2 regions of the Rothia sp. HMSC08A08 genome follow, and region 2 is predicted to be linked to the other one. Evidence: predicted binding sites of a transcription regulator. Region 2 holds the regulator's gene; the other holds the start of a gene.
The links. Region 2 encodes HrcA, which represses chaperone genes, less so after heat shock. Its sites were predicted from a motif close to TTNGCACTCGNNNNNNNCGAGTGCNAA; they were not measured.
Positions count from the first base shown of each region.

Region 1 (4,391 bases), on a different contig from region 2:
TACGCCAAGAGTGGATTGCGCCGAGGAAGCGAACGGAATCAAAACTCTCTCCTTCTTAGGGTGACTGCATTTATTTTACGGTGTTGGTGACCACAACAGCGCTTTTCAGAGTGTGTATGAACTAAATACGACACGAACATGAAGTATCTGACATAAAACGTCACACACCGGCATTACAATTTTGCAGATGCGCCACCCACATAAACCCGCTAGACCACAGAAATCTTAGTGTCCGAGCTAGAGACGTGCGCTGAATCAGAAAAATCTACAGGCCGCACATGCCACCCGATGCGCCGTGCCTGCTGCCCAGACCCCACTCGCGTAAACACTAAAGTCGCCGGGTTATAGCCCTGATTCTTCGCGGCCTTCTTACCTGATTTCTTGCCCGCACCGCCTGCCAGCAGGGTCGCACGCATTTTCTCGGGCACCAGATCAACGCCGCGTTTCTTGATCGTCAAAGCCGTAAAACCGCGCTCGCGCACCCACTTTTTGAGCTGTTTCTCATGCACCGGGATTTCCTCAAGAACCTCATAACACTGTGCCAGCGGACTCTGAACAGCTTTTGCCGCCGTGAGGTACGCCAGGTGCGGATCAATCAGGTTCGCCCCAAGCTCTTGGGCTAACTCCTGCACCAGATGCGCCCGCACTACCGCGCCGGAAGGCTCATAGAGGTACTCACCGGGGGAGGGGAGCCGGGTTTGCTTTTCATCAACAGGGGTTACTTGTCCCGCGGGATAGGGACTACTCAGCGTGGTTTTGTGAATGCGCAGGCCTTCGTCTTCAGCTTGTCCCGTCGCCCCCTGCCGCAGCACCGTGACCGTGCGTGCAACGCCCTCCTGAGCCAAAGCATTAAACCAAAGCACCAACTCCACGAGAGAACCCTCATGCTCAACCCACTGCGCCGTGACACGCGGATGCGGGTTCGCCTCACTACGAATATCCTCAGGGCGCGCAATAGCCTCATGCGGCATCCCCGGACCAAGTTTGACACCCATCGGCATGCCAGTTCTGGCCAGATCCACTACGAACGAAAGCGGTGGAGAATAGGCTTCTGGATCAAAAATACGTTCTGTACGGGATTTTATAACTCCGGTCAGATCACGTCTGGCCGGATCAAGCCATATGCCCTGCACCGCCTCGCCGGTGCTATCACGAAAACTCTCCGGATCAAAGTTCGTCACATCACCGACCACAACCCGTGAACCCGAAAAATCCGCCAGATTTGCGGCAGCAAAAGATGCCGTCAACGGGTCAAGCTCCACAGAAACAGTCGCTAAGGATGCGCGCGCGAACTCCAACGAATCCGCGCCAATACCGCATCCCAGATCGGCAACCGAGCGAACCCCGGCACGGGCAAACACGGCCGCGTGCTCGGCAGCAACAACCGGTCGAGTCGCCTGCTGCGCGCCGTGCTCGGTCAAAAACATAGTGCGCGCCCTATCGCCGAACTTTGACAGCGCCCGAGTGCGCGCCTTAACAAGGCCGAGAATATTGGCGGTCTCATCGGGCGTAAACCCCTGCGCCCGCAGCTGCGTAACCTGTTCGAGCGAGTGCTCTTGACTATAGGGGAAAAGCGCATCCGCGGCATCTAACGCCTGCCGGGTAAAAGGCAGCTCGGGCGGCAAGGCAAACGGCGGCGGGGGCACAAAATCAACCATAGGCTTAAGTGTAGTGGCATGAGCATATGCAGAAGGCTTGGAGGCTGCAGCAGGTTCACGAGGCGCTCGCGTATTATCCTGTGCGCGAAACGCCGCCCTCGAAACGGCGCGCATTCTTGACCGGGTGCCGCTGGGATTCTAAAGTTGAATTTAGCACTCGAAGCGGTGCAGTGCTAAATGCCCAGGCACTAGGGCTAAACCGCTTCACAAATTCTTAAAAACTGACTAACAAGGAGCATACCTATGGCTATTAAGCCCCTCGAAGACCGAGTAGTTGTCAAACTAGAGCAGGCTGAGCAGACCACCGCATCCGGTCTGGTTATTCCCGAAACTGCAAAGGAGAAGCCGCAGGAGGCCCGCGTAGTAGCTGTGGGACCCGGTCGCGTGGATGATAAGGGCAACCGTGTTCCCGTCGATATCGCTGAAGGCGACGTAGTCGTGTTCTCCCGCTACGGCGGCACCGAGGTCAAATACCAGGGCGAGGAATACCTGATTCTCTCCGCTCGTGACGTTCTGGCGATCGTCGACTAATTTCGCATATATGCAGGATGCGCCGCCGGTTTCTCGCGCGGCGCATCCGCTATACCTGACCTGGATTTGGCGCACGTGCGCCTTCTACGATATCGAACGCTCACAACCCTCAAGGAGTAGCGAATATTCATGGCTAAACAGCTTGAATTCAACGATGCCGCCCGTAAGTCCCTGCAGGCTGGCGTCGATAAACTCGCCGATGCGGTCAAGGTTACCCTCGGCCCACGCGGGCGCAATGTTGTGCTCGATAAACAGTGGGGTGCACCGGTTATCACGAATGATGGTGTCTCGATCGCCCGCGAAGTTGAGCTTGAAGACCCCTATGAAAACTTGGGCGCGCAGCTCGCTAAAGAGGTAGCCACCAAGACTAACGACGTTGCTGGTGACGGTACGACTACCGCAACCGTGCTGGCGCAGGCACTCGTGAATGAGGGGCTGCGCAACGTAACAAGCGGTGCGGCACCTGCGGAGGTGAAACGTGGCATTGAGGCCGCCGTTGAGAAGGTCTCCGAGCGTCTGCTTCACGATGCCCGCGAGGTACAGGGTCCGGAAGTTGCGCATGTTGCCGCTATTTCGGCTCAGTCCGACCAGATCGGCGAGCTTTTGGCATCTGCTTTTGAGAAGGTCGGTCAGGACGGCGTCATTACTATCGAGGACGGCTCCTCCACTGAGATTGAGCTTGACATTACCGAGGGTATGCAGTTCGACAAGGGCTACCTTTCGCCTTCGTTCGTGACCGATGCCGAGCGTGGCGAAGCGGTTCTTGAAGATAGCCTCATTCTGCTCTACCAGGGTAAGATCTCCACTGTTGCCGAGATTATGCCTCTGCTGGAGAAGGTCGTACAGGCGAAAAAACCGCTGACCATTATCGCCGAAGACGTTGATGGTGAAGCACTGTCCACCCTCGTGGTGAATAAGCTCCGCGGAACTCTCGACGTTGTGGCGCTTAAGGCTCCCGGGTTCGGCGATCGCCGCAAGGCTATTATGCAGGATCTCGCCATTCTGACCGGCAGCATCGTGATTACCCCCGAACTGGGTATCGACCTGGCTCAGGCAACTCTCGAAGAAACCGGTTCGGCGCGCCGCGTGACCGTCACCAAGAACACCACCACGATTGTGGACGGCGGTGGCAGCAAGGAAGCGGTTGAAGACCGTGTGCAGCAGTTGCGCCGAGAGATCGAGGCCGTCGATTCCGAGTGGGATCGCGAAAAGCTCAAGGAACGCCTGGCGAAGCTCGCCGGTGGCGTGGGCGTGATCAAGGTGGGTGCGGCAACCGAGGTTGAGGCTAAGGAACGTAAGCACCGCATCGAAGACGCTGTGTCTTCTACCCGCGCGGCTCTTGAAGAAGGCATCGTATCCGGTGGCGGTTCGGCACTGATCCACGCCAGCAAGGCGCTCGACGGTTTTGAACTCGATAGCCACGACGCAAACGTAGGTGTGCAGATTGTACGCCGCGCCCTGGTACAGCCGCTGCGCTGGATTGCCGAAAACGCTGGCGACGACGGCTATGTGGTGGCGGCAAAGGTCGCCGAACAGCCCGTTGGTCACGGTTACAACGCCAAAACCGGTGAGTATGTTGATCTGTTCGAAGCGGGCGTAATTGACCCCGTGAAGGTCACCCGCTCTGCGCTGCAGAATGCATCATCTATCGCGGCTTTGGTACTCACGACCGAGACTCTGGTGGTTACCAAGCCCGAAGAAGAGGACGAAGACGAATAATTGATGGGTTGCCCGGTTCGAGGAGAGAAAATCTCGTTGAACCGGGCAACAACTATCTGTAGGGGCTTGATGCAGACTGGCCTGAAATAAACGCAAGCGCAGCCTTGAACCGGATACTGCTTACAGGAAAGGCGCGCATCCAAACCACTCCGTGTACCCCGAAGCAGACGTAAGCGTTTACCATAGAGGTACGACGTTTTACACCCGGTGGCACCACTCGCTACACAACATCTATACATCCGGTACAGCATTTGAAAGGCTAAACATGACTGTCCCCACCGCCCTGACCGACGATCCCTTCGGTTTCACTGGTCTGACCTATGATGACGTGTTGCTTCTACCCGGCAACACCGATGTTATTCCCTCCGATGCCGATACCAGCACTCGACTTTCCAAGCGTATTACCCTGGGCACCCCCATTATCTCCGCGGCGATGGATACCGTCACCGACTCTCAAATGGCGATCGCAATGGCGCGTCTAGG
Region 1 is NZ_KV793062.1:12,866-17,256, reverse strand. Features, by position in the region: gene HMPREF3164_RS03755 (glutamate--cysteine ligase) at 1-42, opposite strand, end outside; gene HMPREF3164_RS03750 (THUMP-like domain-containing protein) at 210-1,658, opposite strand; gene groES (co-chaperone GroES) at 1,902-2,189, shown strand; gene groL (chaperonin GroEL) at 2,319-3,908, shown strand; gene guaB (IMP dehydrogenase) at 4,174-4,391, shown strand, end outside.
Region 1: a site for HrcA is predicted at 1,809-1,835, ahead of groES (co-chaperone GroES). Genes of this name have one in related genera too.

Region 2 (4,391 bases):
ATTTTAGACTCAGATTCTCGTTCTTTTGAGACGATTATGCTGTTGATTCGAGTACGTGAGGGGCTGCCTATGCACGAGCTTCTAGCCGTGCATCCTGCCGCTGACCTGGGGTCTTCTTTACGGTGGTTGCTCTCGCAAGGTCTCATTGAACCCGACATTTTTACAAATACTGGTGCGCCCAACCCTGATGCTTCGGTAAAACTCACACTGCAGGGGCGACTTTTAGGTGATGCTGTTACTCGAGAATTACTTCCAGATATAAAATAAATGTCTCGTAAAATATGCGAGAATACTTACCCCAAAAATATAATTGCCTTAACTTTCAGGATAAAATAATTGAATTACTAGACATTAGGTTGAAACTAAGGTAGAGTTTATATTGGCAGGACGGTATATGTTACAGCGTGTTGTCGTCTTTGCTGAAGTTGAGTGAATACGGTTGAAGGTCCCTTGTGTATCAGGGGCCTTCAATCGTTAACAGGTGTTTTATGTGGTATGTAATATGCGCGTAAAAATAAAGGGCCACATATTCCATATCGAAATAGTGACCCTGGATGCCTTGCCTTATACGATGTATAAGTCTGTTTATACGCGGCGCTCGGCTGCCTGTTGTTGCTGTTGCCCTTCCATTTCTTCTCGGTGCTGCTTCTTCTTTTCTTTGAAGTCTTCAGCAGGCTTGAGGAAAAGGTCAAGGATACGCAGGTTGAGCTTGTACCTATGAGGTTCTCCTTGAGCGGCGTAGATGCCCGCAATTACGGAACTGATCGCCATATAAAGCCACAGAATAGCAGTAAAGAACATCATGAGGCTTGCCATGCCGGGCACGAAGCTCAAAATGAGAAGAACAAGAATCATGATTGAAGGCAGAAGCGTAAAGTTCATGGCTTCACGTGACTCTTGCTCAGTGAAGGGGGCGCGGTCACGATACAAATAGTAGATAGCAGCGGCAGGCAAAAACCCGATGATGCCGCTAAAGTGAGCAAAAGTCGCCATGCTCCGGTCCTGCGACACAGGCAAAGGTGTAATGTTTCGTTTATGCCCCTCCGGGCGAGTATCTTGAACCACAGAAATCCTGATTATTACTCGTCTATTTTGCTCTGCCGTACACATGCCTCAGTTGGTGCACCTGTACAACCTAAAATCCTTATTTATTGTAACGTGTTTTACCGAACGCCTTGCCAGAGGCGCGGCATAGACAACCTGAGCTACTCACATTACCTTATTCAGTCAGAAAATCAATGAGCGACTCAACAGGTCCTAGCAGCGTAGGATCAAGATCAGAATAAGAGTCAACTCGGGAAAGAATACGTTTCCAGGCGTTTGCCACGTCTTCCTGGTTTTGATGTGGCTGTCCCAACCGACGTAGAATTCCTTTCTTCCAGTCCTCACCTCGAGGCACCTGCGGCCATGCCGGAATTCCGAGAACCTGCGGCTTGACGGCCTGCCAAATATCAATGAAAGGGTGCCCCACAATCTTAATATTTCCAGCAGCGCCGGGAACAGCTAAAGCCTCCGCCACAACACGTTCTTCCTTGGTGCCTTTCAGAAGATGATCCACAAGAATTCCAAGTCGTCGCTCTGGACCGGGGGAGAACTCTTCAACGGCAGTTGCTAAATCATCAACACCATGAAGGGGCTCGACCACAATACCTTCAACCCGCAGATCATGGCCCCACACTTTCTCGACGAGTTCCGCATCATGAAGCCCCTCAACCCAGATTCTGGATGCGCGCGCCACCCGTGCTGGAGCGTTTTCAACTGCTACCGAACCAGAACGAGAAATTTTGCGCCCTGAGGTCTTTCGTGGTGTTGGGGCAACAATCTCAACCGGTTCGCCCTCAAGAAAGTACCCGATTCCTAAAGGAAAATTTTTGACCCGTCCGTGAGCGTCTTCAAGCCCGAAAAATATTTCTCCACCGATACGTTCGGCACGCACTACTTCGCCAACCCACCCGTTAAGATCCTCAAGGACCATCCCGCGTTTTAGCTCGACCCGACGAGGAGAAGCAGGCCTGTTATTTATTGAGGCACGTGATAGATCTTGTGCACCCCAAGCGTATCGTTCACTCATATCTTGCATCCTTCGTACAACGGCACCACGGATATTGCCTGGTTTCCGCAGGTTAGCTTCTGGCAGAACCCATCCAATTCTAAAGTATTGATAACTCGCTTCTGGCGAAAGACTAGTACCGTTAGGGGTTACCCGGCTATGATAAAAGTAGTTTTTAGCACTCTCTCAACAAGAGTGCCAGATTATGCTTTTCCAGATTGTTAACCACCGATAGGGTCGCAAGGAGTACCATGTCACACGAACGCCGCATGCGCATACTGCAGGCAATCGTTGAAGACTACGTGCGCACAGGCGAACCCATAGGTTCAAAGACGCTGGCACAGCGCCACCATCTTCAAGTATCCAGTGCCACGATACGCAATGATATGGCAGCTTTAGAAGAACAGGGACTTTTGAGCGCACCGCACGCCAGCGCTGGGCGTATTCCTACAGAACAGGGATACAGGTTCTTCGTCGATGCTCTAACCGCGCCGCGTGCTCTCTCTGCAACCCAAGTTTCGGCGTTACGGCAAATTCTTGAAAGCGCACACAGCGTAGAAGACATGATTGAAGCCGCCACCCGAACACTTGCGCATCTCACGCATCAGGTAGCACTTATCCAGTACCCAACACGTAACGCTGGAACTCTCTTGCATCTTGAGTTCGTACCCCTAGATTCACGCACGCTTTTAGCATTGCTTATCAGTGATCTTGGCACAATCCACCGGGTTACCGTGATATTGCCGGAGACTACAGCCTTATCGCATGATGAAACTGTGTCAGCTCTTGCAGCGATTAAAGAAAACCTGCTTAAAATGCTTCAGGGTTTACCCTTCGAAAACATAAGTGCATTGCTGCCAGAAGCGCATCATCCAGCGTTGCGAGGTCGTTCTCCGGAGCTTACCGAAGCTATCGTGGATCATCTGCGAGCACAACCTTATTTTGAACGAGATATTCGCTTCGCGATCTCTGGCACCTCAAACCTAGCACGAAGTCACGACGACTTCTCGGCGAGCATAGCTCCCATTTTGGATGCGCTCGAAGAACAAGTTACGCTGCTTCGCGTGCTGTCTCACGCATCGGTTCAAGAAGCCGGGTACAGTGTAAGGATCGGTCACGAGAATACGGAGCAAGCGCTTCAAGGAGCTTCTATTGTCACTGGTGAATACGATTCACCCGTTGTAGTTTCATACGGCAAACAACATTTACCAGATAATGAAGGCGCCTTGGGGAAGCATACGGCAAAACTTGGCGTGGTGGGTCCAGTCCGCATGGATTACCGTGGTAACATTGCGGCGGTGAACGCGGTAGCTCGCTATCTAGGTCATGTCTTAGGCACACGAGCATCATGACATCGTGCGAGTAATTCCTCAGAACCCCGTAAACTTACCGATTTTATATTGACACCATATCCGGAGCACTCCGGTACGAAAAGGATAGAAGAAACACGTGAGCGATCACTACTCAACTCTTGGAGTCTCGAAGGATGCAAGCCCCGAAGAGATCAAAAAAGCGTACCGTAAAAAGGCGCGTCAACTGCACCCCGACGTTAACCCATCCGAAGAGGCAGCTGAGGAATTCAAACGTGTAACCCTCGCCTACGAAGTACTCTCAGATAACGAGAAACGCCGTAATTACGACGCTACCGGCGATGAACAGGGTCGTGCAGGATTCCCTGGAGGCGCAGGAGGGTTCGGCGGCTTTGGCTCAGGAAGTTTCGGGTTCCAAGACCTTTTCGATATGTTTACCGGAGGCGGTGGACAAAGCGGTCCCGCATCCCGCGTACGCCAGGGACAAGACGCACTTATCAACGTCTCGATATCCCTTAAAGACGCAGTTTTTGGCGTCGAAAAGACTGTAGAGCTTAACACGGCCGTCACTTGTAAATCCTGTGAAGGTGAAGGAACCGCTCCCGGAACCCACCCCGAAACCTGTGAGACCTGTCATGGCCAGGGATTCATGCAGCGCCGTGTTCAATCCATCCTAGGAACCGTCATGCAGCAGGTAGAGTGCCCCAGCTGTCAGGGATATGGCACCGTCATCAAACACCGCTGCCCAGAATGCCACGGACAGGGCCGTGTGGGCGAAAAACTCCCGCTGACCTTCACCGTTCCCGCCGGTGTTAATGACGGAGCCCGCATACGTCTGCGAGGTAAAGGCGAAGCTGGACTCAATGGTGGTCCCAATGGCGATCTTTATATTGATCTCAACGTTAAGCGCGATAAATACTTTGTTCGCGATGGTGATAATCTCACCACAACGGTGAATATTCCTATGGTCGCAGCCGTTTTAGGAACCACCGTACCCTTAGAAACCTTCGATGGGGTTCAAGAGATCACCA
Region 2 is NZ_KV793078.1:102,708-107,098, reverse strand. Features, by position in the region: gene hemW (radical SAM family heme chaperone HemW) at 1-267, shown strand, start outside; gene HMPREF3164_RS08085 (DUF4870 domain-containing protein) at 586-993, opposite strand; gene HMPREF3164_RS08080 (DUF3097 family protein) at 1,220-2,071, opposite strand; gene hrcA (heat-inducible transcriptional repressor HrcA) at 2,302-3,402, shown strand; gene dnaJ (molecular chaperone DnaJ) at 3,500-4,391, shown strand, end outside.